One region of the Micromonospora sp. HUAS YX12 genome, then DNA from elsewhere that is predicted to be linked to it. Evidence: riboswitches for the same ligand, from Rfam matches in the RefSeq annotation. Region 1 holds a riboswitch; the other holds the start of a gene.
What was found. Region 1 has a riboswitch for thiamine pyrophosphate ahead of ABIH81_RS15180 (ECF transporter S component). Riboswitches for the same ligand answer to the same signal wherever they lie in the genome.
Positions count from the first base shown of each region.

Region 2: linked by a shared signal. The riboswitch ahead of thiE (thiamine phosphate synthase) and the one ahead of ABIH81_RS15180 (ECF transporter S component) in region 1 are both predicted to bind thiamine pyrophosphate.

Region 1 covers NZ_CP157974.1:3,106,241-3,121,433, reverse strand. Annotated here, with positions in the region: gene ABIH81_RS15220 (metal ABC transporter permease) at 1-307, shown strand, start outside; gene ABIH81_RS15215 (metalloregulator ArsR/SmtB family transcription factor) at 351-653, shown strand; gene ABIH81_RS15210 (hypothetical protein) at 706-1,311, shown strand; gene ABIH81_RS15205 (hypothetical protein) at 1,321-1,488, shown strand; gene ABIH81_RS15200 (acyl-CoA dehydrogenase family protein) at 1,534-3,507, opposite strand; gene ABIH81_RS15195 (DUF6328 family protein) at 3,616-4,116, opposite strand; gene ABIH81_RS15190 (SIS domain-containing protein) at 4,208-4,957, opposite strand; gene ABIH81_RS15185 (alpha/beta hydrolase) at 4,954-5,790, opposite strand; TPP riboswitch at 5,867-5,973, shown strand; gene ABIH81_RS15180 (ECF transporter S component) at 6,048-6,638, shown strand; gene ABIH81_RS15175 (ABC transporter ATP-binding protein) at 6,748-8,253, shown strand; gene ABIH81_RS15170 (energy-coupling factor transporter transmembrane component T) at 8,250-9,050, shown strand; gene ABIH81_RS15165 (hypothetical protein) at 9,062-9,304, opposite strand; gene ABIH81_RS15160 (hypothetical protein) at 9,674-10,042, shown strand; gene ABIH81_RS15155 (hypothetical protein) at 10,135-10,575, shown strand; gene gndA (NADP-dependent phosphogluconate dehydrogenase) at 10,840-12,282, shown strand; gene ABIH81_RS15145 (thioredoxin reductase) at 12,364-12,588, opposite strand; gene ABIH81_RS15140 (hypothetical protein) at 12,730-12,915, opposite strand; gene ABIH81_RS15135 (isoprenyl transferase) at 12,984-13,760, opposite strand; gene recO (DNA repair protein RecO) at 13,793-14,665, opposite strand; gene ABIH81_RS15125 (DUF4097 family beta strand repeat-containing protein) at 14,768-15,193, shown strand, end outside.
Region 2 covers NZ_CP157974.1:2,407,873-2,423,065, forward strand. Annotated here, with positions in the region: gene ABIH81_RS11835 (DNA-directed RNA polymerase subunit alpha) at 1-609, shown strand, start outside; gene rplQ (50S ribosomal protein L17) at 644-1,204, shown strand; gene truA (tRNA pseudouridine(38-40) synthase TruA) at 1,275-2,108, shown strand; gene ABIH81_RS11850 (hypothetical protein) at 2,116-3,339, opposite strand; gene ABIH81_RS11855 (methyltransferase) at 3,465-4,070, shown strand; gene ABIH81_RS11860 (ATP-binding cassette domain-containing protein) at 4,112-5,791, shown strand; gene ABIH81_RS11865 (nucleotidyltransferase domain-containing protein) at 5,788-6,585, shown strand; gene ABIH81_RS11870 (aldo/keto reductase) at 6,624-7,595, shown strand; gene ABIH81_RS11875 (DUF559 domain-containing protein) at 7,868-8,779, opposite strand; TPP riboswitch at 8,898-9,009, shown strand; gene thiE (thiamine phosphate synthase) at 9,004-9,630, shown strand; gene thiO (glycine oxidase ThiO) at 9,624-10,754, shown strand; gene thiS (sulfur carrier protein ThiS) at 10,745-10,945, shown strand; gene ABIH81_RS11895 (thiazole synthase) at 10,951-11,724, shown strand; gene ABIH81_RS11900 (thiamine phosphate synthase) at 11,787-12,452, shown strand; gene thiD (bifunctional hydroxymethylpyrimidine kinase/phosphomethylpyrimidine kinase) at 12,535-13,323, shown strand; gene thiC (phosphomethylpyrimidine synthase ThiC) at 13,341-14,933, shown strand; gene ABIH81_RS11915 (hypothetical protein) at 14,980-15,193, opposite strand, start outside.

The sequences.
Region 1 (15,193 bases):
GGTCGGGGTGCTGCTGATCAGCGCGCTGATGGTGGTGCCGGTGGCCGCCGCGCAGCAGGTGACCCAGGGCTTCCGGTCGACCATGACGGCGGCCATGGCGCTGGGCCTGTTCGCCGCCGGCACCGGGGTCTGGGTGGCCGCCACCGCCGACACCGCGCCCGGCGCGTCGGTGGTGCTCGTGGCGATCGGCTCGTTCCTGCTGGTCGCGCTCGCGGCGGCCGGTCTGCGGGCGCTGCGGCGGCGGGCGCGGGCCGACCGGGCCACGCCGCTGTCGGAGCCGGCCGAGCACGAGGTGCTGCTGCGATGAGGCCCTGCCCGCCGACTCATCTGGGATTGGTTACCGTTACAGGGTGACCGGCACGAACGGGTACGACGCCTTCGAGGGTGCGGGTGACCTGCTGCGCGCGCTCTCGGCCCCGATCCGGCTCGCGATCGTGAGCGAGCTGGCCGAGAGCGAACGCTGCGTGCACGAGCTGGTCGAGAAGCTCGGCGCGCCGCAGCCGCTGGTCTCCCAGCACCTGCGGGTGCTGCGGGGCGCCGGGGTGGTGCGCGGGTCGCGGCGGGGCCGGGAGATCGCGTACGCCCTCGTCGACGACCACGTCGCGCACATCGTGGCGGACGCGGTCAGTCACGCCGGCGAAGGGTCGCACTGAGCGGGAAATCGGCCAGGTGCCGACGCGCCCGTGCCGTGGGACGCTGTCCGGCGTGAAGATCTACGCCGACCGTTTTCCCACCGCCGTCCGCCAGTTCCTCACCGACCTGCTCGTGGTCGTCTGGGTGTACGCCGCGATCCGCTTCGCGCTGTGGCTGCACGACCTGGTCGAGAAGCTCGCCGTACCCGGGCAGAAGCTGGAGGGGGCCGGCGGTGGACTCGCCGACAACCTGGCCGACGCCGGCGGCAAGGTCGGCCGGGTGCCGATCGTCGGCGACGAGCTGACCGCGCCGTTCACCCGGGCCGCCGACGCCGCCCGCTCGGTCGCCGAGGCGGGCCGCGACCAGCAGGAGCTGGTCGGGCAGCTCGCGCTCGCGCTGACCATCGCGGTGCTGGTGTTCCCGCTCGGCCTGGTGCTGTTCGGCTGGCTGCCGCTGCGCCTGCGCTGGATGCGCCGGGCGGGCGCGGCGAAGGCCCTGGCCGGCGCGCCGGCCGGCCGGGATCTGCTGGCGCTGCGCGCGCTGGCCGGTCAGCCGCTGTCGAAGCTGACCCGGATCGCGCCCGACGTCGCCGAGGCGTGGCGGCGCGGCGACGACGCGACCGTCGACGCGCTGGCCGCGCTGGAGCTGCGCGAACTGGGGCTGCGCGGCGGCCGGTAAGGTGTGCCGGTGCTGTACTTCCTGATCGCCGTCGCCGTGCTGCTGCTCGGGTACGCGGGCGTGCTGGTGAGTTTCGTCCGCAAGGGCCGCAAGATCCCGCCGTCGGCGTACCTGGTGCTGGCCGGGCTCAACGGCCTGATCCTGGCCGGCGTCCTGGCCTGGGCGATCGCGCGCTGACCGCCCGGCGGCCGTCCGGGCGGGACGGCCGCCGGGGCGGTCCGGTCAGCCGGCGGGCGGGATGCGACGGCGGACGTCCTGCTCGGTGGACGGCCCCGGTTCCCAGCGGGCCACCCACGGCAGGTCGGCGGGCGGGGTGACGACGCCGTCCTCCACCGAGGCGTACCGGCCGGCGACGATGCGCTTGGCGGCGGCCACGTCGACCGAGTCGGTGTTCGACCACAGGCCGGTGAACAGCTCGTCGACTCGCAGCCGCGCCTGCCGGCAGAACAGGTCGGCCAGCTCGACGTTCTCCGGGTGCGCGTCCCGCTCGGCGTAGGCCCGGACACAGACCGCGCTCATCGCGAACAGCTCCGCGCCGATGTCCACCACCCGGCCGAGGAACGCCTGCTTGCGCTCCATCTTCCCCTGCCACCGGGACATCGCGTAGAACGTCGACCGGGCCAGCTTGCGGGAGGTCCGCTCGACGTGGCGCAGGTGCCCGGCCAGCGGCCCGAACTCCTGGTACGCCCCGGGCGTCTGCCCCTTGCCCACGGCGAGCGTGGGCAGCCACTTCGCGTAGAAGGCGCCGGCCCGCGCGCCCGCCCTGGCCTTGCGGCCCAGCCCGGCGTCGGGGTCGATGATGTCGCCCGCGACGGACAGGTGCGCGTCGACCGCCTCGCGGGCGATCAGCAGGTGCATGATCTCGGTGGAGCCCTCGAAGATCCGGTTGATCCGCAGGTCGCGCAGGAGTTGTTCGACGGCGGCCGGCCGTTCCCCCCGGGCGGCCAGCGAGCCGGCCGTCTCGTAGCCACGGCCACCGCGGATCTGGATCAGCTCGTCGGCGATCCGCCAGGCCATCTCGCTGGCGTAGAGCTTGACCAGTGCCGCCTCGATCCGGATGTCGTTGCGGTCGTCGTCGGCGAGCATGCAGGACAGGTCGAGCATCGACTCCATGCCGTACGTCGTGGCGGCGATGAACGACAGCTTCTTCGCCACCGCCTCGTGCTCGCCGACCGCGCGGCCCCACTGGACCCGGTCCGCCGCCCACTCCCGGGCCACGTTGAGCGCCCACTTGCCGGCCCCGACGCACATGGCCGGCAGCGAGAGCCGGCCGGTGTTCAACGTGGTCAGCGCGATCTTCAGGCCCTTGCCCTCGCCGCCGATCACGTTCTCCTTCGGCACGAACACGTCGTGGAACCGGGTGAGGCTGTTCTCCAGGCCGCGCAGCCCGACGAAGGAATTGCGCCGCTCCACGGTGATGCCGTCGCTGTCGCCCTCCACCACGAACGCGGTGATGCCGCCGCGCCGCCCCTCGCCGGCCGGCACCCGGGCCATCACCACCAGCAGCGTGGCGAGCGTGCCGTTGGTGGCCCAGAGCTTCACCCCGTTGAGCCGGTAGCCGGTGCCGTCCGCCGTCGGCTCGGCGGTGGTGGCGAGCCGGGCCGGGTCCGAGCCGACGTCCGGTTCGGTGAGCAGGAACGCGGAGACCTCACCGGCGGCGAGCCGGGGCAGGAACCGTTCCTTCTGCTCGGGCGTGCCGAACATCTTCAGCGGCTGCGGCACGCCGATCGACTGGTGCGCCGAGAGCAGGGCGCTGACCGCCGGGTTCACCGAGCCGACGAGCATCAGCGCCCGGCAGTAGTGCAGGTTGCTCAGCCCGAGCCCGCCGTACCTGCGGTCGATCTTCATGCCGAACGCGCCGAGCCCGGCCAGGCCGTGGAACACCTCGTCGGGGATGCGCGCGTCCCGCTCGATCGCCTCGCCGTCCACCTCGGACGCCAGGTACGCGCGCAGCGCGCCGAGGAACTCGTCCGCGCGGGCCACCTCGGCCGGGTCGGGGCGGGGCCACGGGTCGATCAGGTCGAGCCGGAACCGGCCGAGGAACAGTTCCTTGCCGAAGCTGGGCCGGTCCCAGGACGACTCGCGGGCCGCCTCGGCGACCTGGCGGGCCTCCTTCTCGGAGACCTGGCCCGCCTCGGCCGGCAACGGCCCCGCGCCGTCGGGTGACTCGGGCCGGCTGTTCTGTGTCGTGGTCACGACTGCCTCCTCGTCGGTCCGGCTGCGTCGACGCGTTCGACGAGAACGACGCTACCCCCGGGTGTTACCCAGGGGTAGCGCTGCGTGCACGTCCGATTTGGCGGACGGTCAGTCGGTGAGCGTCTGCGGATCGTCGTCCTCGTCGTCGATGTCGTCCTCACCCCAGTTGCGCCGGCTGAACGGCAGGATCGCCCAGAAGATCAGGAACCACAGGCCGGTGAGCGCGCTGAGCAGGAACGCGATCGGCCGGTCCAGCACGAAGTCGGTGACCAGCAGGACCGAGCTGACCATCGCGATCAGCATGAAGAACAGGCCCCCGGTGGCCATCCGGTGGGCGAACCGGACCAGCTCCGGCTTACGCCCCTGCCGGAACAGCGCCCGGTGGAACGCGACCGGAGAAATGATCATCGCGGCGGACGCGGCGGCCGTCAGCAGCGCCAGGATGTAGACGTCGCGCTGGAACTCGGTGGTCCGGCCGAACCCGTTGCTGAACGGCAGCGTCAGCAGGAAGGCGAAGAGGATCTGCACGCCGGTCTGCGCGACCCGCAGCTCCTGCAACAGATCGGCGAAGTTGCGCTGCCAGCGCTGCTTCTCGGATTCCTTGGACACTCGCGGACCTCCCCGGGAGACGGCACGGCCGGCGGGGAGACACCCACCGGCAGCACCGCCTGTGCCCCGTCCGGGCGATCACGAAACCGGTTCAGGAACCGCGGCGGATGCGGCCCGCGTACCGTGCCTCCAGCTCGGCGTTGTGCTCGTCGCCGCCGGTGATGTTCGCGGACAGGTAGACCGGCGGGCGCTGCCCCGCCGCGACCAGCCGGGCCACCACCTCGGCGACGATCTGCTGGGCGAGCAGGGCCGCGGTGATCGAGGAGACCGCGCCGACCGCGCCACCGCCCGGTAGCGGCAGCGTGGCGTCGCCGTACGGGGCGCCGTTGTCCAGCACCACGTCGGCGAAGTCGGCGAGCTTGCGGCCGGACGGGTGCCGCGAGGTCATCCGGGCCGAGTGCTGCGCCGAGGTGATCGCCACCAGGCCGTGCCCGCGTTCCTTCACGATGGACGCGAACTCGACCATCGCCCCGTTCACGCCCGAGTTCGAGGCCAGCACGAACACGTCCTGCGGCCGGATCGGCGCCAGCTCGTAGAGGCGGTGCGCCACGGCCGGGTCGCGTTCCAGCTTCGGGCCGAGCACGTCGGCCGGGTCGCCGCCGATCAGCACCAGGTCACGCAGCGCGATCCGGTTGGTGGGCACCAGCCCACCGGCCCGCCCGGCGATCTCCATGGCCAGCGCCTCGGAGTGCCCCGTACCGAACGCGTGCACCACAGCGTCGGCCCGCAGCGCCGCCGCGATCAGGTCGGCCGCGTCGGCCACGTTCTGCCGCTGCTCGGCGGCCACCCGGCCGATCGTCTCGGTCACCACCGCCAGGTACGCGTCGGCGCTCACCGTCATGCCTCCTCCGTTCCTGCGCACCGGGCGAGGATCGCCTCGGCCAGCGGGCCGGGCGCCTCGTCCGGGATCCAGTGGCTGACCCCGGGCAGCACCACGAACCGGTAGTCACCCGTGACGTGCGCGGCGCACGCCTGCGCGGCCGTCCGGCCGATCGCCACGTCCTTGTCGCTCCAGACGAACGTGGTGGGCACCCCGACCGGGGCGACCGCCTTCATGTCCGTCCCGGTCATCGCGCGGTACCAGTTCAGCGCCGCCGTCAACGCCCCCGGCTCGCGCATCGGCTCGGCGTACCGGGTCACCGCGCCGGCGTCGCCCACGCCGCTCAGCAGCTTGCGCAGCGTGGCGCCGTGCCACGCCAGCAGCACCTTCTCCGCCGTACCGGGCTTGCGGAACAACGCGATGTAGGCGGACTTGACCTTCTGCCGTCGGTCGGTGGCGAGCGCGTGGCCCATGGCGGCCGGGTGCGGCACCGACACCGCGGTCAGCGTCCGGACCCGCTCCGGGTGCGCCGCCGCCAGGCCCCACGCCACGATCGCGCCCCAGTCGTGGCCCACCACGTGTGCGCGGGTCACCCCGAGCGCGTCGAGCACCGCCGCCGCGTCGGCCACCAGCTCCGGAATCCGGTACGCCCCGACGTCCGCCGGACGCGCGCCGGGCGAGTAACCACGCTGGTCGAGCGCGTACGTACGCAGCCCGGCGGCGTGCAGCGCGGGCGTGACCGCGTCCCACTCCCCGGAGTGCTGCGGGAAGCCGTGCAGCAGCAGGACCGGATCACCGCCCTCGGGGCCGCCGGCGCGTACCTCGAACGTCAGTCCCCGCGCATCCACCAGCATGATCGCCACCATACCGACACTCGCCCTGCTGGGCCGGGGCCCGTCGTCGGTGCTAGCGTCTGCGACGAGACAACTTCACATCCGACAGGGGAGCGCACAGCGCTGAGAGTGCGGGCCGGTGCCCGCAGACCCTCGAACCTGATCTGGGTAATGCCAGCGCAGGGAGTTCGGTCGACCTCCAGCCGCGTCGCCGTCCGGTGACCACCGGGCGCGGCGTGCGTCTTCTCCTGGTTCACCTCGACGAACTGGGAGCCACCATGAACCACACCGACAGCAACCGCTGGCGTACCGTCGACATCGTCGTCGCCTCGGTCATCGCCGTCGCCTTCGGCGTCGTGTTCCAGCTCTGGAACATCCTCTGGAAGGGCAGCGACGGGCCGTTCGCCTTCTTCGCCCCGCTGCAGTCGGTGATGTACGGCGTCTGGCTCATCCCGGCCGTGCTGAGCGCGCTGATCGTCCGCAAGCCGGGTGCGGCGCTGCTCACCGAGACCGTCGCCTCGACCGTCTCGGTGCTGCTCGGCTCCCCGTACGGCGCGATGGCGATCCTCCAGGGCGCGGTGCAGGGCCTGGGAGTGGAGAGCGTCTTCGCGGCCACCCGGTACCGCAGCTACCGGCCGGTCACGGCGGCGCTGGCCGGGGCGGCGGGCGGCCTCTTCGCCACCGTGTTCGACGCCCTGTACTGGTACCCGGGCACGAGCTGGACGACCTTCCGGCTGCCCTACATCGCCTTCGGTGTGCTCAGTTGCCTGCTGGTGGCCGGCCTGGGCGCGGTGGCCCTCACCCGCGCGCTGGCGAACACCGGCGTCCTGGACCGCTTCCCCGCCGGCCGCGACCGCGCCCTGGTCTGAGGCCTCACCCCCGCCCGGTGATCAAGGAGTTTGCGTCCGCCGGGCACGGTTCTCCGGACGCGAACTCCTTGATCACGCAGGCTGGGCCGGGAGAGGGGGTGGGTGGTCGGTGAGCGGGGTGGTTCTGCGGGGGTTCGGGTGGCGGCATGGGGGGCGCAAGCGCTGGGCTCTGCGTGGGGTGGATCTACGCGTGGAGAGCGGCGAGCGGGTGCTGCTCCTCGGTGCCTCCGGGGCCGGTAAGAGCACGCTGCTGGCGGCGCTGGCCGGGCTGCTGCCGGAGGACTCCGGCGAGCAGGAGGGCACCGTCGAGATCGACGGGCTGGATCCCCGCAAGGCCCGCGAGCGCGTCGGCATCGTCTTCCAGGACCCGGAGACCCAGCTCGTCATGGCGCGCTCCGGCGACGACGTGGCGTTCGGGCTGGAGAACCGGGGCGTACCCGCCGGGGAGATCTGGCCCCGTGTCGACGAGGCACTGGGCCGGGTCGGCTTCCCGTACGACCGGGACCGCCCGACCGTCGCGCTCAGCGGCGGCGAGCAGCAACGGCTGGCGCTGGCCGGCACGCTCGCCCTGCGCCCCGGACTGCTCCTGCTCGACGAGCCCACCGCCAACCTCGACCCGGCCGGCGCCACCCTGATCCGCCGGGCCGTCGCCAACGCCCTCGACCCGGACACCACGATGGTCCTGGTCGAGCACCGGGTCACCGAGGCGCTGCCGCTCGTCGACCGCGTCGTGGTGCTGGAACCCGGCGGCGGGGTACGCGCCGACGGGCCACCCGAGACGGTCTTCGCCGCGCACGGCGACGCCCTGGCCGCCGCCGGGGTCTGGGTACCGGGCCACGTCGCGCCACCCCGGCACGCCACCACGCCGCCCGGCGACGTGCTGCTCACCGCCGACCGGCTCGGCCTCCCACCCCGGCTCGACCCCACCGATCTTCGGGTACGCGCCGGCGAGGCGCTCGCCGTCCTCGGCCAGAACGGGGCCGGCAAGTCCACACTGGCGCTGCTCCTGGGCGGCCTGCTGCGACCCGGAACGGGCACCGTCACCGCGTCCGCCGAACTGGCCGGGCGGGACGCGCGTACTCCCCCGCACCGCTGGCGGGCACCCGCGCTGGTACGCCGGATCGGCTCGGTGTTCCAGGATCCGGAGCACCAGTTCGTCACCGCCACGGTGCGCGACGAGCTGGCGCTCGGGCCGCGCCGCACCGGCCGTCCCGAGACGGCGGTGACCGCCACCGTGGACGAGTTGCTGCACCGGTTGCGGCTGGACCGGCTGGCGGGCGCCAACCCGTACACCCTCTCGGGCGGCGAGGCGCGGCGGCTGAGCGTGGCGACGGCCCTGGCCACCGCGCCCCGCCTGCTGATCTGCGACGAGCCCACGTTCGGCCAGGACCGGCGGACCTGGCTGGAGCTGGTCGACCTGCTCGCCGAGCTGCGCGACGCCGGGCACGGCCTGGTCGCGGTGACCCACGACGAGGACTTCGTGGCCGCGCTGGCCGACCGGACGCTCACCCTGCACCGGTCACCGTCCGACGCGGAGCACTCCCCCGGCGGGCGGCCCTCGGCCGGCGCCGAGCGCTCGGGCGACGATGGTCCGGCTGCCGGACGTGCGCCGTGATCGGCCTCGAACCGGTCGCCGCACCCGGCGCTCCGCTGGCCCGGCGCAACCCGGTGGCGAAGCTGGCCGCCGCGCTGGTCTTCACACTGATCCTGGTGGCGACGCTCGACCCGGTGGCCCCGGCCATCGCCATCGCCGTCGAACTCGCGGTGCTGCCGCTGTTCGGCGTCCGCTACCGGGTGCTGGCCCGCCGGGCCTGGCCGCTGCTCGCCGGCGCCGTCGGCATCCTGGTCACACTCGTGCTCTTCGCCGCCGATCGCTCCGGCCCGGTGCTGCTCCAGGCCGGCCCGGTCCTGGTCACCGAGGGCGTGCTGGTCACGGCGCTGGGCCTGGTGCTGCGGATGCTCGCCGTGGCGCTGCCCGGCATCGTCGTGTTCGCCACCACCGACCCGACCGACCTGGCCGACGCGCTGATCCAGAACGCGAAGGCGCCCGCCCGGTTCGCCATCGGGGCGCTCGCCGCGTTCCGGATGGTGCCGCTGCTGGAACAGGAGTGGCGGATGATCAGCATGGCCCGGCGGGCCCGCGGCGTCGACGCCGGCCGCAACCCGGTGGCCAAGCTGCGGCTGTTCGCGTCCACCGCGTTCACGCTGCTGGTGGGCGCGATCCGGCGGGGCACCCGGCTGGCCGTGGCGATGGACGCGCGAGGCTTCGACGCCGGCATCCCGCGCACGGTGGCCCGCCCGCAGCGGTTCGGCCTCGCCGACGGGCTGTTGATCACCGGAGCGGCGCTGCTGGCCGGTGCGGCGCTGCTGGTCAGCGTGCTGCTCGGCACCTTTCGGCCGCTGATCGGGTGACCACCCAGCGGTCAGCTCGGCGACCGCCGAACAGGCCGGGCGTACTGGCCGCCGACGACCAGAACGGCTGCCATTCCGGCCAGCGACGGCAACATCCACCACCAGCCGAACGGGCTGCCGTCGTGCACGCCGGAGATCCACGCGGCGCTGATCGCAATCACTCCGGTCAGCAGGAAACCGGCGAACGGCGGCGCCATCAGCCGTGCCGCCAGCAGGCGGCGGTGTCGCCGGCCGGCGCCGGCTGCGGCGTACATGGCCCGTTGCCGAACCTGGCTGGTCGAGATGACCGTGCCGACGCTGACCCAGAGCAGGCAGACGGCGGCCGCACCCGCCGCCGCCGTCCAGACACCGACAGTCAGTTCGGGAACGGCGTGGTCAGGGCCAGGACGAGACGCCTTGACGCGGGCGCGGCACCGGCCGTCGAGATCGGCACCATCGCGGCCGGCACGGTGAGGGCCAGCAGGACAGCACCCGGTACGGCGGCCTCGACCGGCAGAGCAGCATGCAGGCGAGACCGACGGCGGCGAGGCTGAGGGCCAGCCGGGACGCGATCGCCAGGAGGGGCCGTACCGAGGGCGGTACCGCCAGCCCCAGACAAGGACGGTCCGGGGACGGCGAACATCGTGCAGTCCTTCACGAACGGCGGAGGCTGGCCGGTTCCCCTTCGGACCGGCAACAACAGCTTCGGGGAGCAGCACATCCGCATCGGCGGCAGCACCCGGAACACCGCCAACCACGAGCTGACCAGTTTCGCGAAGACCCAGTGGGCCGCGGCTCTCAAGAAGTCCTGGATCGAGGGCCGGTTCCCCGGTTCGGAGGTCTACAGCCACAAGTACGAGACCCCCGGGGGCACCAACCGGACCATGTGCGTGGTCGTCGACACCAACGATTTCACGTACTCCGGCTCCAACTACGGCGACAAGGGGATCATCACGGCGTTCTGGATCGCCGGGCACTACTCCACCGCCACCTGCAACAGCAGCCCGGGCTGATCCCGGACGGCGAACTACAGTTGATGACCGGTGTGTCGCGGGCTCGACCGGAGCCCGCGACACACCGGCATTGCCGAATGAGAGGGCGAGCGGTGTCACGCAGCATCACCGGGCACGTTCATTTCAACCCGGACCGTTCCATGCGCCTCGTGCTCGCCGGGCCGGACGGCCCGGTCGACGCGGGAACCACCCGGCGCTCGGCGGAACTCGGCCAGATGGCACAGGACGCCGCTGCCCGCATCTACGGATCCGGCCCGGTGGACGTTTCGCTTCTGGTGGACCGGCCGCCATGGCTACGACCGGGAATGATCGTACGGATGCCCGCCTCAGCCGACCCCGGGGAAGCGACTCGGCACCCCTACGGTCAGGTGGTCGATTTCCTGCCGGTCGGCGGCGTGGTCGTATGGCATCCCGAGAGCAGCGCGGGCATACACGCTCCGGAAGATCTCGTCGTCTGCGATCCCGCGTCCGTGGATCCGCGCATCGTCGGGGAGATATCCGACCACACCGGTATTGCCGCCACCTTCGAATGACCGTTTCGACGTTCGCCCGGCGAGCCGTTGAACCGATCAGGGGTGGCCTACGGCGGCACCCCTGATCGGTTCATTCAAGCGGGATCAGATGTCGCGAAGGTTGATCCCCACCCGCTCGACCGCAGAGGCGGAACCGCCGGGGCCGTGGCACGGGAGCGCACCGGGAGCAACCGGGAACTCGCCGTCAGCACACGACCCGGTCCGCTGCTCGGCCGGCCGCGATACGGTCACAGGACGCAGCACGGACGAGAGGTGGCGGTACGCATGGCAGAGCAGGCGACGGCGCAGATCGGGGTCACCGGTCTGGCGGTGATGGGCCGCAACCTGGCCCGGAACCTGGCCCGCAACGGCTTCGCCGTGGCGGTGCACAACCGGTCGCCGGAACGTACCCGCAGGCTGGTCGCCGAGCACGGCGACGAGGGCACGTTCGTGCCGTCGGAGTCGCTCGCGGACTTCGTCGGCTCGCTGGAGCGGCCCCGCGCGGTGATCGTGATGGTGAAGGCCGGCGCGCCCACCGACGCCGTGATCGACGAGCTGGTTCCGCTGCTGGAGGAGGGGGACATCATCGTCGACTGCGGCAACGCGCACTTCGCCGACACCCGCCGCCGGGAGGAGGCGCTGCGCGCGTACGGGCTGCACTTCGTCGGCACCGGCGTGTCCGGCGGCGAGGAGGGCGCGCTGCTCGGGCCGAGCATCATGCCCGGCGGGTCGGCCGAGTCGTACCGCAAGCTGGGGCCGATCTTCGAAAAGATCGCCGCGCATGTGGACGGTGAGCCCTGCTGCCGGCACATCGGGCCGGACGGCGCGGGCCACTTCGTGAAGATGGTGCACAACGGCATCGAGTACGCCGACATGCAGCTCATCGCCGAGGCGTACGACCTGTTGCGGGCCGGCCTGTCGGCGAGCCCGGCGGAGATCGCGGAGATCTTCCGGGAGTGGAACGGCGGCGAGCTGGGGTCGTTCCTCATCGAGATCACCGCCGACGTGCTCGGTCACACCGACGCGGCGACCGGCCAGGCGTTCGTGGACGTGGTGCTCGACCAGGCCGAGCAGAAGGGCACCGGCCGCTGGACCGTGCAGAGCGCGCTGGACCTCGGCATCCCGATCACCGGGATCGCCGAGGCCACGTTCGCCCGGTCGCTGTCCGGGCACGCCGACCAGCGGGAGGCCGCCCGCCGCGTGTTCGGCGACGCGGGCGAGAAGTGGCAGGTGGACGACCGGGAGACGTTCGTCGAGGACGTGCGCCGCGCGCTGCTGGCCAGCAAGATCGTCGCGTACGCGCAGGGGTTCGACCACATCCGGGCCGGCAGCCGGGAGTACGACTGGGGCATCGACCTGGGCGGTACGGCCACCATCTGGCGGGGCGGCTGCATCATCCGGGCCGGCTTCCTGGACCGGATCCGGGAGGCGTACGACGCGGAGCCGGAACTGTCGACGCTGCTCGCCGCGCCCTGGTTCGCCGAGCGGGTCAGCAACGGCGTACCGGCCTGGCGACGGGTGGTGGCCGACGCGGCCCGGGCGGGCGTGCCGGCCCCGGCCTTCGGGTCGTCGCTGGCCTACTTCGACGGGCTGCGGGCGCAGCGGCTGCCGGCCGCGCTGATCCAGGGCCTGCGGGACAACTTCGGCGCGCACACCTACCACCGGGTGGACCGGGACGGCTCGTTCCACACGCTCTGGGCGGGCGACCGCTCCGAAGTGGAGGCGTGAGCCGCGCGGGCGTGGGCCGCATCGACACGGGCGTTGGCCGCATCGGAACCAGCCCGGGCCGCCCCAGCCCCGGAGTGCGGCTCACCAGGCCCGCTGACCGTCCGGCTCGGGCGCCCATCCGGCGGCCGGCTCCCCCGACGCCAGCTCGCCGATCTCACCGGAGCGGACGGCCGGGGTGTGCCCGAGGTCGGCGCACCACCGCTGCGCCACGTCGGCGCACAGTGCGGCGACCGCGTCCCGGCGGGCCGGTTCCACCAGGTCGGCGACGGCCAGGGCCGCAGTCATCTCGTACCGGAGATCGCGCATCCTCCACCCCCCGTGGTGGGCGCGAGGCGCGCCCTGCGCCGATCGTAGAGCGGAACGCCCCGCGCCCGGCGGGAAAGCCGGATGCGGGGCGTCACGCTCGGGCCGGACGTCGGCCGCGGCCACCAGGGCCGAACATCGCGGTCAGAAGAACCGGCGATGCTTGGCCTTCTGCGGCCGCACCAGGTCGGCTCCCTTGGTCAGCAGACGGCTCACCCCGGACGGGCCGCGACGGGCCTCCAGGGTGTGGCTGAGCCGGCGCGCGCCGGCCGCCGCCAGCGGCACGGCGACCGCCATGACCGCCCACTGCGCGATCCGCTTCTGAATCATGTGGTTCACCTCCGCGTTTGCTGTCTACCGGTACGGGTACCCAGCGCGGCGCGTCGGTAAGCGTGACGTCAGGCGCCCGGGGCGACCGGGTTGGGCAGGGCGCCGCCGAAGCGGCGGTCGCGCTGGGCGTACAGCTCGCAGGCGTACCAGAGGTGGCGGCGGTCGAAGTCGGGCCAGAGCGTGTCCAGGTAGACCAGCTCGGCGTACGCGGTCTGCCAGAGCAGGAAGTTGGAGATGCGCTGCTCGCCGGAGGGGCGCAGGAACAGGTCGACCTCGGGCACCTCGGGGTGGTAGAGGTAACGCGCCACCGTCTTCTCGTTGACCTTGGCCGGGTCGAGCTTGCCGGCCGCCACGTCGCGGGCGATCCCGGCGGCCGCGTCGGCGATCTCGGCCTGGCCGCCGTAGTTGACGCAGAACTGCAGCGTCAGCGTCGAGTTGCCACGCGACATCTCCTCGGCGGTCTGCAGCTCGGAGATGACGCTCTTCCAGAGCCGCCCGGCCCGGCCCGACCAGACCACGCGTACGCCCAGGTCGACGAGCTGGTCCCGGCGACGGCGGATCACGTCGCGGTTGAAGCCCATCAGGAAGCGGACCTCGTCCGGCGAGCGCCGCCAGTTCTCGGTGGAGAACGCGTACGCGGACAGGTAGGGGATCCCCATCTCGATCGCGCCTTCGACCGCGTCGAACAGGCTGTGCTCGCCCTGCTCGTGCCCCTTGGTGCGGGGCAGGCCGCGCTCCTTGGCCCAGCGGCCGTTGCCGTCCATCACGATGGCGACGTGCCGGGGCACCGCGGCGGGCGGCAACGCCGGCGGACGGGCGCCGGAGGGGTGCGGGGTCGGCGGCACCGGCTCGCGGCGGGTCGCCCTCGTCGATCGGATCACTCGGTCATCTCCCTGTTCACACCGGCGACGGGCCCGGCGCCGGAGCGCGGCGGGACCACATCCGGCCCCGCGCCGCCGGGCGGCGGGACCGCGCCGGACGCCGGGGCACCCCGGTCGACCAGCGGCAGCGAGCGTAGCGCGCGCTCCAGATGCCACTGGAGGTGAGCCGCGACCAGCCCGCTGCACTCCCGGCGTACGCCGGTCTCGGCCGCGTCGGCGTACCCCCAGTCGCCGGAGGTCAGCGCGGACATCAGCTCCAGCGTGGCCGGCGCGGGGTGGGCGGCGCCGGGCGGCCGGCAGTCCGGGCAGACCGCGCCGCCGGCCGGTACGGAGAACGCGCGGTGCCGGCCCGGCTCGCCGCAGACCGCGCAGGCCGCGAGCGCCGGCGCCCAGCCGGCGAACGCCATGCCGCGCAGCAGGTACGCGTCGAGCACGAGCGTGGTGGCGTGCTCGCCGCGGGCCAGCGACTTCATCGCGCCGAGGGTGAGCTGGAACAGCCGCAGCGACGGCTCGCGCTCGACCGGGGTGAGCCGCTCGGCGGTCTCGGCGATCGCGCTGGCCGCGGTGTAGCGGGGGTAGTCGCCGAGGAACCGCTTGCCGTACAGCTCGATCGCCTCGACCTGGCTGACGGTGTGCAACGAGCTGCCCTGGTTGCCCTTGGGGTCACCGGCGAGCTGGAGGTCGACGTGCCCGAACGGCTCCAGCCGCGCGCCGAACCGGCTCATGGTGCGCCGCACGCCCCGGGCCACCGCGCGCAACCGGCCGTGCCGGCGGGTGAACAGCGTGATGATCCGGTCGGACTCGCCCAGCTTCTGCACACGCAGCACCACCGCGTCGTCGCGGTAGAGCTGTCGGCGGTACCCGGCCATCAGGCCATTCTCCCTCCGGGTGCGATCTCAGGGTCGGCTCGGGGTGCACCGTCGGGCGATCCCCGATGTGCCGGGGGTTCGGCCGGACCTAGTGTGCTGGCCATGGCTTCGCTCCGCACCGCTCCCCGGCCGCGCACGGGTTTCCAGGCACGCACTTCCTTCCGGGCACGCACGGGTTTCCAGGCACGCGGCGTGGTGGCCGCCACCGCGGCCACCGCCCTCATCGTCCTCGCCGGGTGTGACACCCTCTCGTTCCGCCGCCTCGACTTCGACCAGACCGAGCGGACGAAGATCACCAAGATCACCGTGGACGACGACGGCGCCGGCGACGTCGTGGTCCGGGCCAACGGCCCCGCGGACCAGGTACGCGTCAAGCGCGTGGTCCGCTACCAGGGCGACGAGCCGAACAGCCGGTACGAGATCAAGGGCGACGAACTCGTCCTGCCCACCGACTGCGGGCACCGGTGCAGCATCTCCTGGGAGGTGACCGCGCCGCCCGGCGTGGTGGTGCGCGGCGGCACCGGCTCG
Region 2 (15,193 bases), 700 kb from region 1:
ACCGTCGAGCGGGGTCGCGGCTACGTCACGGCGGCGCAGAACAAGCAGGCCGGCGCCGAGATCGGCCGGATCCCGGTCGACTCGATCTACTCGCCGGTGCTCAAGGTGACGTACCGGGTCGAGGCGACCCGTGTCGAGCAGCGGACCGACTTCGACCGGCTGATCATCGACGTCGAGACCAAGCCGTCGATGGGCCCGCGTACCGCGCTGGCCTCGGCCGGCTCGACGCTGGTGGAGCTGTTCGGGCTGGCCCGGGAGCTGGACGAGACCGCCGAGGGTATCGACATCGGGCCGTCCCCGCAGGACGCCCAGCTGGCGGCGGACCTCGCCCTGCCGATCGAGGAGCTGGACCTCACCGTCCGCTCCTACAACTGCCTCAAGCGCGAGGGCATCAACTCCGTTGGTGAGCTCATCGGGCGTACCGAGGCCGACCTCCTCGACATCCGCAACTTCGGTCAGAAGTCGATCGACGAGGTCAAGATGAAGCTCGCCGGGATGGGCCTGGGGCTGAAGGACTCGGCTCCGAACTTCGACCCGGCGCACGTCGTGGACGCCTTCGGCGAGGCGGACTACGACACCGACGACTACCGCGAGACCGAGCAGCTCTAGTCCGCGCTGCCGCCACACCTGAGGAGCACCAAGCATGCCCACGCCCACCAAGGGCCCCCGCCTCGGCGGCAGCCCCGCGCACGAGCGGCTGATGCTGGCCAACCTGGCCACCGCGCTGTTCCAGCACGGCAAGATCCAGACCACCGAGACGAAGGCCCGGCGGCTGCGTCCGCTGGCCGAGCAGCTCATCACCAAGGCCAAGCGCGGCGACCTCGCCTCGCGCCGCCGGGTGCTGGGCGTCGTCAAGGACAAGGACGTGGTCTACGCCCTGTTCGACCAGATCGCGCCCCGGTACGCCAACCGCAACGGTGGCTACACCCGGATCGTGAAGACCGGTCCGCGCAAGGGTGACGCCGCTCCGATGGCGATCATCGAGCTGGTGGAGGAGCTTCAGGTCGCCGAGCCGAAGGCGAACAAGAAGACCGCCGCCCGCAAGGCCGCCCAGCAGGACAAGGTCGAGGCCCTGGCCCCGGCCGAGGAGACCCCGCGCTCCAGCGCCGGTGACCAGGACGCCGAGGCGCCGGTCTCCGCGTCGGGTGACACCGCCGCCGCCCGTGAGGACAGCGACGAGGTCACCGAGAACGACAAGGCCTGAGATCAGGCTCGACCGGGCCCGGCATCCCCTCGGGGGTGCCGGGCCCGTCGCCGTCGACAGGAGGTACGAGGTGGACGAGCGGACCCGGCTGCGGCTGGACGTCTCGTACGACGGCACCGACTTCTCCGGCTGGGCGCCCCAGCCGACCCGGCGCACCGTGGCGGGCGTGCTCGTGCAGACGCTGGACCTGGTGCTCGGCGCCGGCACGGCGACCGGCCTGACAGTCGCCGGGCGTACCGACGCCGGGGTGCACGCCACCGGGCAGGTCTGCCACCTCGACCTGCCGGCCGCGGTGTGGCGGGAGCACGAGGGGCGGTTGCTGCGCCGGCTGGCCCGGCTCCTGCCGCCTGATGTGCGGGTGCGCGCGATGACCGAGGTGCCCGCCGACTTCGACGCCCGGTTCTCGGCCACGTTCCGGCGTTACGAGTACCGGGTCACCGACGCCCCGTGGGGCGCCGAGCCGCTGCGCCGCCGGGACACCCTGGCCTGGCCGAAGCCGCTGGACCTGGCGGCGCTCAACGCCGCCGCCGCCGGGCTGGTGGGCGAGCACGACTTCGCCGCGTACTGCCGGCGCAAGGAGAACGCGACCACGCTGCGCGAGGTGACCCGGCTGGACTGGCGGCGCGACCCGGACGGGATCCTGGTCGCCACCGTGCAGGCCGACGCGTTCTGCCAGAACATGGTGCGCAGCCTGGTCGGGGCGATGCTGGTCGCGGGCGACGGGCGGCGGCCGGTCCAGTGGCCGGCCGGCCTGCTGACCCGGCGTGAGCGCTCCAGCGAGGTGACTGTGGCGCCCGCGCACGGCCTCGCCCTGGTCGAGGTGGGCTACCCGGCGGACCCGGCCGAGTACGCCCGCCGTGCCGACCTGACCCGCCGGTTGCGGGTGCCGGTGGCCGAGGGCTGAGCCCGGCTCAGTCCGTGCCCCGCTGGCCGGCGCTGTCCTCGGCCGAGTCCGCGTCGGGCTGCCCGGCCGTGCCGGCGGCCGCACGACGGTCCAGCACACCCCGGTTGAGGTGCAGCTCGACCAGGTCGTACATGATCTCGCGGACGGTCGCGTCGTCGCTCCCGATGCGTTCCCCGTCGGCGCGGGTCACCAGGCAGAAGGCGACGTAGTGTCCGCGTACCTGCCAGGCGACCCGCGCCGCGGCCTTCTCCACCGACTCGGTGCCGTCGCCCGCCGCCATGCCCGGGAACCGTCCCTGGCGCGCGTCGAGCAGCGGCCGGATGCGGTCGCGTACCCGCTGGGCGGTGGCCACGTCGGTGAGGTTGAACAGACCGGCGGTGATCAGGTGGTCGCCGTCGGGGGAGCGCAGCGTGCCCCGCACGACCTGGTTGCAGCCGAGCCGGACCAGCAGGTCGGCGATCTCGCCGGTGGCCGCGACCTCGCACTTCGTGCTGGCCTGGGTCTTGAGCACCCGGTAGGCCGGCGTCCCGTCGGTGACCACGAGATCCTTGGCCGGGAAGACCTCCTTGGCGGTGAGCGCCGCCTGGTCGGTGTCCCGGGAGTCCAGGTCGGTGCCGCCGGACGGGGTGCTCGACTCGGTCGGCTGCGGGGTCGGCTGGCCGGCCGGCGGTGTGGTGGTGCGTTCGTCGAGCAGGGCCGCGACGGCGAGCCCGGTGAGCGAGAGCAGGAGCAGTACGGCGGCGCCGCCGACGAGCGTCTGCCAGAACCGGCCGCCGCCGCGGCGCTCGGCGCGCCGGGTCCGGGGCAGCTCGGAGACGTCGGCGGCGCGGGCGGTCGAACTGGCCGGGATGGGCACTGTCGGCCGGTTCGCCGCCGCCGGTACCGGTGCCGGCATGGGCGGCGCGGGCTGCGGCACGGGGGAGGGCTCCCGGGGTGGCGCGGGACGTCCCGGTGTCGGTGCCGGGGGCGCCGGAGCCGGGGCGCGGGCGTCGTCGGCCGCCGCCTGCTCGCCGGGTCCGGTCGGTGGCAACGCCTGGTGCTCGGCCGCACCGGGCGGCGGCAGCGCCGGTTGCGCGGTGGGCCGGGGCGGCCGGGGCAGCGACGGCGTGGGGAAGCGGGAGCGTGACGGACCCGCGGGCGGGGGCGTCGCGGCTGCGGGCCCGTTCGGGGCCGACCCGGGCGTCGGGTACTCCAGGAAGGCGTCCTCGTCGGACTCGTACCGATACACCATGTGGCATAGAGTAGGGCTGATTGTCCCTTTCAGGGGTAATATCGGGAAATTCTGGCGGAGTGGCGTCCGACCCCACCCGTGACACCGTCGCCGGAACCGCTCCGGCCCGGTGCGAGAATGCGGGCGTGACCGGCGACCACTACTTCACCGCTGAACCCTCGGCCCCGGCCCGCCCGCGCGAGGTCGAGTTCACAGTCGCCGGGCGCGACTACACGCTCGCCTCGGCCGGCGGCGTCTTCTCCGCCGACCGGCTCGACCCGGGCACCGCCGTGCTGCTGCGCAAGGCCGACCTGCCGGCCGCCGACGTCACCGGCGCGCTGCTCGACATCGGCTGCGGCTTCGGCCCGATCACCTGCGTCCTGGCCACCGTCGCGCCGAAGGCCACGGTCTGGGCGGTGGACGTCAACGAGCGCGCCCGCGCCCTCACCACCGCCAACGCGGCCCGGGTCGGCGCCGCCGACCGGGTGCGCGCCGTCGCGCCGGACGAGCTGCCGGACGACGTCACCTTCACCCAGATCTGGTCCAACCCGCCGATCCACATCGGCAAGGCGGAACTGCACGGCCTGCTGCTGCGCTGGCTGCCCCGCCTCGCTCCGGACGGCGTGGCCTGGCTGGTCGTCGCCCGGCACCTCGGCGGCGACTCGCTGCACCGCTGGCTGGTCGAGCAGGGCTGGTCGGTCGAGCGGCACGCCAGCCAGAAGGGCTACCGGGTGCTGCGGGTCACCCGGTAATCCGGTGTCGTCCACGCACCCGGCTCGGGCAGGATGCCCGCGTGGGATACGTGGACGTGGCAGGAGCCGGGCACATCCTCCCGGACGGGCGTGAGCTGTTCAGCGACGTGTCGTTCCGGGTCGGTGAGGGTGCCAAGGTGGCGCTGGTCGGTCCGAACGGCGCCGGCAAGACCACGCTGCTGCGGATGGTCGCCGGCGACCTGCCGGTGAAGACCGGGGCGATCGCCCGCTCCGGTGGGCTGGGCGTGATGCGGCAGTTCATCGGCATGATCGGAGACGAGTCCACGCTCGCCGACCTGGCCCTGTCGCTGGCGCCGCCGGCGTTGCGCGACGCCGGGCGGCGGGTCGCCGAGACCGAGGCGGCCATGCGGGCGGCCGAGGTCCGCGGCAAGTACAGCTCCGCCGCCGCCAAGACCCAGCTCGCGTACGCCGAGGCGCTCGCCGCGTGGGGCGAGACCGGGGGGTACGACGCCGAGGTCCTCTTCGACACCGTCGCCACCATCGTGCTGGACCTGCCCTGGGACAGCGCCCGGGAACGCCCGGTACGCACGCTGTCCGGCGGCCAGCAGAAGCGCTTCGCGCTGGAGCTGCTGCTGCGCGGCCCGGACGAGGTGCTGCTGCTCGACGAGCCGGACAACTTCCTCGACGTACCCGGCAAACGCTGGCTGGAGTCGCGGCTGCGCGAGTCGGGCAAGTCGGTGCTCTACGTCTCGCACGACCGGGAACTGCTGGCGCAGACCGCCGACCGGGTCGTCGCGGTGGAGGGCGGCAGCGCCTGGGTGCACCCGGGCGGCTTCGCGAGCTGGCACTCCGCCCGGGTGGCCCGGCACGCCCGCCTGGACGAGCTGCGCAAACGCTGGGACGAGGAGCACCAGAAGCTGCGCGAGCTGATGCTGATGTACAAGCAGAAGGCCGCGTACAACGACGGGATGGCCTCCCGCTACCAGGCCGCGCAGACCCGGTTGCGCAAGTTCGAGGAGGCCGGGCCGCCGCCCGTACCCCCGAAGGACCAGGACATCCGGATGCGCCTGACCGGCGGGCGGACCGGCAAGCGCGCGGTGATCGCCGAGCAGTTGGAGCTGGACGGCCTGACGTACCCGTTCGACCTGGAACTCTGGTACGGCGACCGGGTCGCGGTGCTGGGCGCGAACGGCACCGGCAAGTCGCACTTCCTGCGCCTGCTGGCGCGGGGCGGCACCGACCCGGAGCCGGGCAACACCCCGGTCGACGGCGCCGCCGCGCTCGCGCCCGTCGCGCACGGCGGCGTGGTCCGGCTCGGCGCGCGGGTCCGGCCCGGGCACTTCTCGCAGACCCACGACCGGCCGGAGCTGATGGGCAGGACGCTCGTCGAGGTGCTGTGGCGCGGCGACGACCACCGGGCCGGCATGGACCGGCACGCGGCCATGGCGGCGCTGTCCCGGTACGAGCTGGCCGGTCAGGGCGACCAGCGGTTCGGCACGCTCTCCGGCGGGCAGCAGGCCCGGTTCCTGGTGCTGCTGCTGGAGCTGTCCGGGGCGACGCTGCTGCTGCTCGACGAGCCCACCGACAACCTCGACCTGGCCTCGGCCGAGGCGCTGGAGGCCGGGCTGACCGCGTTCGAGGGGACGGTGGTCGCGGTGACACACGACCGGTGGTTCACCCGTACCTTCGACCGGTTCGTGCTGTTCCGCGGCGACGGCGACGTGGTGGAGACGCCGGAGCCGGTCTGGGACGTGGGGTGATCGACCAGGACCTGGCCGACCGGCTGTGCGCGGTGGACGGCGTGGTCGCGGTGGCGCTCGGCGGCAGCCGCGCCCGCGGCGACCACCGGCCCGACTCCGACTGGGACCTGGGCCTCTACTACCGGGGTACGCCCGACCTGGCCGGGCTGCGCGCGGTGGCCGCCTCGATCGCCGACGGGCCGGTGGACCTCACCGCCCCGGGCGGCTGGGGACCGTGGGTCGACGGCGGCGGCTGGCTGCGGGTCGGCGGGGTGGCCGTGGACTGGATCTACCGCGACCTGGACCGGGTGCACCGGGTCTGGGCGGACTGCCGGGCCGGCCGCTACACGGTCGAGGTGCAGGCCGGGCATCCGCTCGGCTTCTACTCGCACGCGTACGCCGGGGAGGTGGCGCTCTCACGGGTGCTCGGCGACCCGACCGGCGAGCTGACCGCGCTGCGCGCCGAGACCGCTGGCTACCCGCCCGCGCTCGGCGCCGCGCTGGTGGCCGGTGGCTGGGAGACCGGGCTGCTCCTCGACGGAGCGGCCAAGGGTGCGGCCGGGGGCGACGCCGGCTACGTGGCGGGCTGCCTGTTCCGGGTGGTCGGGGTGCTGGTCCACGCGCTGCACGGCCGGGCCGGACGGTGGCTGGTCAACGAGAAGGGCATGATCGCCTCCGCCGGGCGCCTGCCGGGCGCGCCGCCGGGCTTCGCCGAGCGGGCGCAGGCCCTGCTCGGCGCGGTGGGGCGTACCCCCGAGGAACTGGCGGCGACGATCGGTGCCGCCCGGGTGCTGGCCGCCGAGGTGCTTTGCTGAGGTGCTCGCCCGGTGAGCGCCCGGTGAGCGGGCATAGGGTGGATCTCGTGAGTGAGATGACCTATCGCCGGCTGGGCGACTCCGGGCTCGTGGTGTCAGTGGTCGGTATCGGCTGCAACAACTTCGGCCGCAAACTCGATCTCGACGGCACCCGGGCGGTGGTGGACGCCGCGCTCGACGCCGGGATCAACTTCTTCGACACCGCCGACATCTACGGTGAACCGCAGGGCGCCTCCGAGGAACTGCTCGGCCAGGCGCTCAAGGGCCGCCGTGACGACGTGGTGGTGGCCACCAAGTTCGGCATGGACATGAACGGCGCGAACGGGCCGGACCACGGCGCTCGGGGCGCCCGCCGCTACATCGCCCGCGCGGTCGAGGCGTCGCTGCGCCGGCTCGGCACCGACCACATCGACCTGTACCAGATGCACGAGCCCGACCCGGGCACTCCGATCGACGAGACGCTCGCCGCGCTGGACGACCTGGTGACCGCCGGCAAGGTGCGCTACCTGGGCAACTCCAACTTCGCCGGGTGGCAGATCGCCGACGCCGACTGGACCGCGTCGTCGCAGGGGCGTACCCGGTTCATCTCCGCGCAGAACCACTACTCGCTGCTGGAGCGTGCGGTGGAGGACGAGGTGATCCCGGCCTGCGAGCGGTTCGGCCTGGGCATGCTGCCGTTCTTCCCGCTCGCCAACGGGCTGCTCACCGGCAAGTACAAGCGGGGCGAGGCGCCCCCGGCGGGCAGCCGCCTGGCCGGTGGCGGCCGGTACGCCGAGCGGCTGGCCGCCGCGCGCTGGGACGTCATCGAGGCGATCGAGGCGTACGCGGCCGAGCGCGGGATCAGCATGCTCCAGGTGGCGATCGGCGGCCTGGCGGCCCGTCCCGCGGTGACGTCGGTGATCGCCGGCGCGACGACCCCCGAGCAGGTGAGGGCCAACGCCGAAGCCGGCACCTGGCAGCCCACCGACGAGGACCTGGACGCCCTGGACGCCCTGGACGCCATCCTCTGACAGCCCCTGCCGCACCAACGCGCCCGCCCCGCGCGTCGGGCACCCATGGCGTTCCACCCAGAGGCAGCGCTCACGACGAGTGGAACACCATGGGTGCCAAAAGGGCCTCGAGACACCCATGGTGTTCCACTCGCGGCTGATTCTGACGACGAGTGGAACGCCATAGGTGTCTGCGTGCGGGCCTGACGCCCGTGGTGCTCGGGCAGCGCGGCAGGCGGCAGGCAGCCCGGCAGGCGGCGGGCGGCGGGCAGGCGGCGGGCGGCGGGCACGGTTCAGTGGTCTGCTGCGGCGGCGCGACGTTCTGCCAGGGCCTGGCGCACCAGGGCGACTGTGGCGTCCGGACGGCGTAGCACGTCGTCGGCGGTGAACCGGAGCACGACCCAGCCGGCCGCGCGGAGCGCGTTCAGGCGCGCCACGTCCCGCCGGAAGTGCGCCCGTTCGCGGTGGTGGTCGCCGTCGTACTCGACCGCGAGGCGGAGTGCCGGCCAGGCCAGGTCCACCCGGGCCACGAAGCGCCCACCGGCGTGCACCTCGTGCTGGGCGGTGAGCGGGCCGAGGCCGGCGTCGAGGAGGAGCAGCCGCAGCCGCGTCTCCATCGGGGACTCGCTCTGCGGCTCGGCCATCGCCAGCACCTCGCGCAACAGCGGAGCGCCCGGCCAGCCCGGCCGGTCGGCGGCGTAGGCCCGCAGGACGGGCAGCCGCACGACCCGTCGACGCAGCAGCGCGTCGACGGCGACCAGCGCCTCGGCGAGTGAGCCCTGCCGACCCAGGTCGAACGCGGTACGCAGCCCGGTGGTGACCGGCAGCCCGCCGACGAGGGTGCGGTCCCGCTCCGGCAGCGGCGACCGGACCACCCGCAACCGTGGGTGCGGGCGCAGTCGAGCGGCAGTCGGCAGCAGCACTGTGACCGGCGCGTCGCGGGTGAGCACGTCCGCGCCGGACAACCAGGCGGCGCTGCGTCCCGCCAGCACGGCACCCGGCGGCAGGCGCAACGCCACCGCCTCGCACCACATCCGGTGGTCGTCGGCGCGGTATCCGTCCCGGTGCACGTACACGTCCGGCAGCAGGCGGATCCACGTCGGCCCGCGCAGCATCGTCCAGGTGAGCAGCCCTCCGGAGACGGCACGGCCGCCCCGGAACGGCAGGATCGCCAGGCGGCGCGGGACACGGGCGGGAACGGGCATCCCGGCAGCGTGTCGTGACGAGACGGTCACCCGTCGCCCCGGTACGGCAGGTGAACGGTTCCTGGGAAAAACCTCACCCGGGCTTCCGTACGGGCGGGAGGCGTCGTACGGTAGGCCGCAAGTGACCCACGGGAGCCCGGTGTGGACCGGGCTGAGAGGGGGGCTGGGAGCCCCCGACCGTCGAACCTGATCCGGGTAATGCCGGCGCAGGGAGGAGCGTTGCCGTGCTGTCCCTGGGACGACTGCATCTCATCACCGACACCCGGCCGGGGCGTGACCCGTTAGCCGTGCTGCGTGCCGCCCTGCCCGTGGCGGGCGCCGAACTCGTCGTGCAGGTGCGTGTGGAGGACGACGCCACCGACCGGGAGGCGTACGAGCTGGCGTGCCGCGTGACCCAGGCGTGCCGGCCGTACGGGGCGCGGTGCCTGGTCAACGACCGGCTGCACGTGGCGCTCGCGGTGGACGCCGCCGGTGGCCACGTCGGCGCGGACGACCTGCCGGTGGCCGCCGCGCGCCGGGTGCTCGGCCCGGAGGCCGTGCTCGGCGCGACCGCACGGGAGCCGGTGGGCGCCCGCGCGGCGGTGGACGCGGGCGCGACCTACCTGGGCGTGGGCCCGTGTCACGTCACCACCACCAAGTCCGGCCTGCCGGAACCGATCGGCCCCGACGGGGTACGCGCGGTCGCCGAGGCGGTGCGCGTGCCGGTGATCGCGATCGGCGGGGTGACCGCCGCGAGCGTGCCGGCGCTGCGGGCCGCCGGGGCGTACGGGGTGGCGGTGGTCGGCGCGCTCAGCCTGGCCGCCGATCCCGCGCACGCCACCGCCGAGCTGCTGCGGGCGCTGACGTGTTAAAAGGGGGCCCTTCCTCTACCGGAGGCGTTAAGAGGGGGCCCTTCCTTACCGACGTGGCGGTGGTGGGGGGCGGGCCGATCGGGTGGGCGATCGCGTGGCGGTGCGCGCAACGCGGACTGCGCGTGGTGGTGCACGATGACCGGCCTGGGTCGGGTGCCTCGTCGGTGGCCGCCGGGATGCTGTCGCCGGTCGCCGAGGCGTACTTCGGTGAGCACGAGCTGACCGCGCTGCTCGTCGAGTCCGCCGCCCGCTGGCCCGGTTTCGCCGCCGAGCTGGCCGGGGCGAGCGGCGCCGACATCGGCCACCGTACCGAGGGCACGCTCGTCGTCGGGCTCACCGCCGACGACCTGGCCGAGGCGGGGCGGCTGTGGTCGTACCAGCGGGGGCTGGGACTGCCGATCACGCCGCTGCGCCCCTCGGAGCTGCGCGACCGCGAGCCGGCGCTGGCGCCGCGCGTGCGCGGCGGCGCGGTGGCACCCGGCGACCACCAGGTCGACCCGCGGCGGCTGGTCGCGGCGCTGCGCACGGCCGCGGAGCGCGCCGGCGTGGAGCTGCGCCCGGCCCGCGTCGGCGCGCTGTCCGAGGTGGACGCCCGCGTGACGGTGGTCGCGGCCGGATGCGGCGCGGCGGCGCTGACCGGCCTGCCGGTCCGCCCGGTGAAGGGCCAGGTGCTGCGGCTGCGCGCACCCGGTGGCGGTCCGCCGGGCTTCCGGCACGTGATCCGGGGGTACGCGGACAGCGAGTCGGTCTACCTGGTGCCCCGGGACAGCGGTGAGGTCGTGGTCGGGGCGACCGTCGAGGAGCGCGCGGACACCGAGGTCACCGCCGGTGGCGTGCTGACGCTGCTGCGCGCCGCCGCGGAGCTGGTGCCGGAACTCGTCGAGTACGAGCTGGTGGAGGCCGTGGCCGGGTTGCGCCCCGGTACGCCCGACAACGCGCCGATCATCGGGCCGCTGCCCGGGCAGCCGGGCGTGCTCGCCGCGACCGGGCACCACCGGCACGGCATCGTGCTCACCCCGGTCACCGCGGACCTGGTCACCGAGCTGATCGTCACCGGCGAGCCGGATCCCGCGCTCGCCCCCTTCACCCCGGACCGCTTCGGGAAGGAGCACACGTGGAACTGATCGTCAACGGCACCGGCCGGACGCTGCCCGACGGCGTCACCGTCGCCGAGGTGATCCGCACCGTCACCGACCGGGAGCGCGGGCTCGCGGTCGCGGTGAACGGCGAGGTGGTGCCGCGCGGCGGCTGGCCGGAGAGCGTGCTGCGCGACGGCGACCGGGTCGAGGTGCTCAGCGCCACGCAGGGCGGGTGAGGCGGATGTCCACGCTGGAGATCGGCGGGGTCACGTTCGGCTCCCGGCTCGTCCTCGGCACCGGCGGCGCGGCCAACCTGCACGTGCTGGAGCAGGCGATCCGCGCCTCCGGCACCGAGCTGGTGACGCTGGCGCTGCGCCGGGTGGACACCACGCCCGGCGGGTCGGGCGGCCTGCTGGACCTGGTGGAGCGGTGCGGTGTACGGCTGCTGCCGAACACGGCCGGCTGCCGGACCGCTGTGGAGGCGGTGAAGACGGCGCACCTGGCCCGGGAGGCGTTCGACACCGACTGGGTGAAGCTGGAGGTGATCGGCGACGAGCGCACGCTCCTGCCCGACGGGGTGGAGCTGCTGCGCGCCGCCGAGGAACTGGTGGCGGACGGGTTCACGGTGCTGCCGTACACCTCGGACGATCCGGTGCTGGCCCGGCGGCTGGCCGACGTGGGGTGCGCGGCGGTGATGCCGGCCGGGTCGCCGATCGGCTCCGGGCTGGGCATCGGCAACCCGCACCACATCCGGCTGATCCGGCAGGCCGTCGACGTGCCGGTGGTGCTCGACGCGGGCATCGGCACCGCCTCCGACGCCGCGCTCGCGATGGAGCTGGGCTGCGACGCGGTGCTGCTGGCCAGCGCCGTGACCCGGGCCGCCGACCCGGTGGCGATGGCCACGGCGATGCGGTACGCGGTCGAGGCCGGGCGGCTGGCGTACGGCGCGGGCCGGATCGCCCGCCGCTTCCACGCGCTGGCCTCCACGCCCGATGAGGGACGGCCCGACCTGTGACCGCTTCACGTGTTGCGGATCTTGGTACGCGCGCGCCCCTGGACGGGCGGCCACGTACCAAGATCCGTCGGAAGCCGACCGGAGTCGTGGTGCTCACCGATCGGCGGGTGGCGCGGGGGGCGCTCGTCGACGTGGTGGCGGCGGCGGTGGGTGGGGGAGTGCGGTGGGTGGTGCTGCGGGAGAAGGACCTGCCCCGCGCCGAGCGCCTCGCGCTCGCCGCCGACCTGCGCGCGGTCCTCGCCGAGGCAGGCGGCACGCTCGTCGTGGCCGGGCCGGACCCGCTCGACGGGGACGCGGTGCACCTGAGCGCCGCCGGCCCGTACCCGCCGCCCGCCGTCGGGCTGGTCGGCCGTTCCTGCCACGACACCGCCGAGCTGGCCCGGCTCACCACCGAGCACTACGTGACCCTGTCCCCGGTCCACGAGACCCGGACGAAGCCCGGCTACGGCCCGGCGTTACGGGCGGCCGGACTCGCCGCGCTGGTGGACGCCAGCCCGGTCCCGGTGCTCGCCCTCGGCGGCATCGAAACCCCGGATCAGGTCACCGCATGCGTCGAGGCGGGCGCGACCGGAGTAGCCGTGCTGGGCGCGATCATGCGCGCCCCGGACCCCACCGAGACCGCCACCACGCTGGGCAGAGCCTTCGAGGAGGCGGCCACCCGTGTGGCGCGCACCCACCCCGCGCGATCCGACGAAGGCCCGCACGAGAAGGGCTGCGGCCGACCGTGACCACGCAGGGATCAAGCCTGACCGCCCGGAGTGGGCACGGTGGGCCGCAGCTCTCAACCGCAACCACCGGAGAAGGAACGCAGTGACGCCAAGCACGATCCTCACGATCGCCGGATCCGACTCCGGAGCGGGAGCAGGCATCCAGGCCGACCTCAAGACGTTCGCCGCGCTCGGGGCGTACGGCACGAGCGTGCTCACCGCCGTCACCGCGCAGAGCACCCGGGGCGTGGACGCCGTCCTGCCGCTGCCCCCGCAGACCGTGCGCGACCAGATGGACAGCGTGCTCGGCGACTTCGACGTCCGGGCCGTGAAGAGCGGGATGCTCGGCACCCCGGCGGTCGCCGACGCGGTGGCCGAGGCGGCCCGCGCCGGGCGGCTGCCCCACCTGGTCGTCGACCCGGTGCTGGTCGCCACGAGCGGGCACCGGCTCGGCGTGGTGGAGGCGGTCGAGCGGCTGCTGCCGTACGCGGAGGTGGCGACGCCGAACTGCGCGGAGGCCGCGGCCCTCACCGGAGGCCCGGTGGGCACCGTGGAGGAGATGGTCGCGGCGGCGGAGGCGCTGGCGGCGCGCGGCCCGGCGTTCGTGGTGGTGACCGGCGGCGACGTGGACGCCGACGGCGAGTCGGTCGACGTCCTCGCGGGCGGTGGAAGCACGCGGCTGCTGCGCGCGCCCCGGGTGGACACCCGGCACAACCACGGCACCGGCTGTTCGTTCTCGGCCGCCGTCGCGGTCCGGCTGGCCGCGGGCGACGCGGTGCCGGTCGCGGTGGCCGCCGCCAAGGAGTACGTCACCCGCGCGCTGACCGGCGCGCGGACCTGGGAGCTGGGCGCGGGACGCGGCCCGCTGGACCACTTCGGCTGGTCCGCATGAGCGACAGGGAGGCTGTCATGCAGGCACGTCGCAAGGTGTACGTGGAAGGGTCACGCCCGGACATCCGGGTGCCGTTCGCCGAGGTGACGCTGACCGGGGACAACCCTCCGGTACGGCTCTACGACACCTCCGGTCCCGGCTCCGACCCGGAGGTGGGGCTGCCCGCGCTGCGCGGGCCGTGGATCGCCGAGCGCGGCGACGTCGCCCCGGTACGCGGCGCCGGCACGCCGCTGGCGGGGGTGGACGGGAAGCGGCCGACGCAGCTCGCGTACGCCCGGGCCGGGATCGTCACGCCGGAGATGGAGTTCGTGGCGATCCGGGAGTCGGTGGCGCCGGAGTTCGTCCGGGACGAGATCGCGGCCGGTCGGGCGGTGCTGCCGCTGAACGTCAACCACCCCGAGTGCGAGCCGGCCGTCATCGGCAAGGCGTTCCTGGTGAAGGTCAACGCCAACATCGGTACCTCGGCGGTCACCTCGTCGGTGGCCGAGGAGGTGGAGAAGCTGACCTGGGCGACCCGGTGGGGCGCGGACACCGTGATGGACCTGTCCACCGGCAAGCGCATTCACTCCACGCGCGAGGCGATCGTGCGGAACGCGCCGGTGCCGATCGGCACCGTGCCGATCTACCAGGCACTGGAGAAGGTCGGCGGCGACCCGGTGAAGCTGAGCTGGGAGGTGTTCCGCGAGACGGTGATCGAGCAGGCGGAACAGGGCGTCGACTACATGACTGTGCACGCCGGGGTGCTGCTGCCGTACGTGCCGCTCGCGGTGGACCGGGTGACGGGCATCGTGTCCCGGGGCGGCTCGATCATGGCCGCCTGGTGCCTGGCGCACCACGAGGAGAACTTCCTCTACACGAACTTTCGGGAGCTGTGTTCGCTGCTCGCGAAGTACGACGTCACGTTCTCCCTCGGCGACGGCCTGCGCCCCGGGTCCATCGCGGACGCCAACGACGAGGCGCAGTTCGCGGAGCTGCGCACGCTCGGCGAGCTGACGAAGGTCGCCTGGGAGTACGACGTGCAGGTGATGATCGAGGGCCCCGGGCACGTGCCGATGCACAAGATCAAGGAGAACGTGGACCTCCAGCAGGAGTGGTGCCACGAGGCGCCGTTCTACACGCTCGGTCCGCTGACCACCGACGTCGCGCCCGCGTACGACCACATCACCTCCGCGATCGGCGCGGCGATGATCGGCATGTTCGGCACCGCCATGCTCTGCTACGTCACCCCGAAGGAGCACCTCGGGCTGCCCGACCGCGACGACGTGAAGGCGGGCGTGATCGCGTACAAGATCGCGGCGCACGCGGCCGACCTGGCCAAGGGGCACCCCGGCGCGCAGGCGTGGGACGACGCGCTGTCCAAGGCCCGGTTCGAGTTCCGCTGGTCCGACCAGTTCAACCTGGCGCTCGACCCGGAGACCGCGCGGGCGTACCACGACGCGACGCTGCCCGCCGAGCCCGCCAAGACCGCGCACTTCTGCTCGATGTGCGGGCCGAAGTTCTGCTCCATGAAGATCACCCAGGAGCTGAAGGACTACGCGGCGCGAGGCATGCGCGGCAAGTCGGAGGAGTTCGTCGCCTCCGGGTCACGGGTCTACCTGCCGCTGGCGTGAGCGGGGCCGGGGCGGGCCGTGCGTTCCGGCCCGCCCCGGCCGCCGTTCAGTCGCGGTGGTGCCGTCCGGTACGCAGCGAGCGGGCGTCGTCGGCGTTGTCGTCCGAGGCGAGACCGGCGACCCAGTCCACGTACTCGTCGTCGGCCGCGTCGCCGGGCCCGGCCGTACGGTCGGCCGGCTCCGGGTCGCCCTTGGCACCCCGGTTGCGGCGGAACAGACCGCGCAGCGGCTTCGACTTCCCGGCGGGCGCGTCGGCGTCG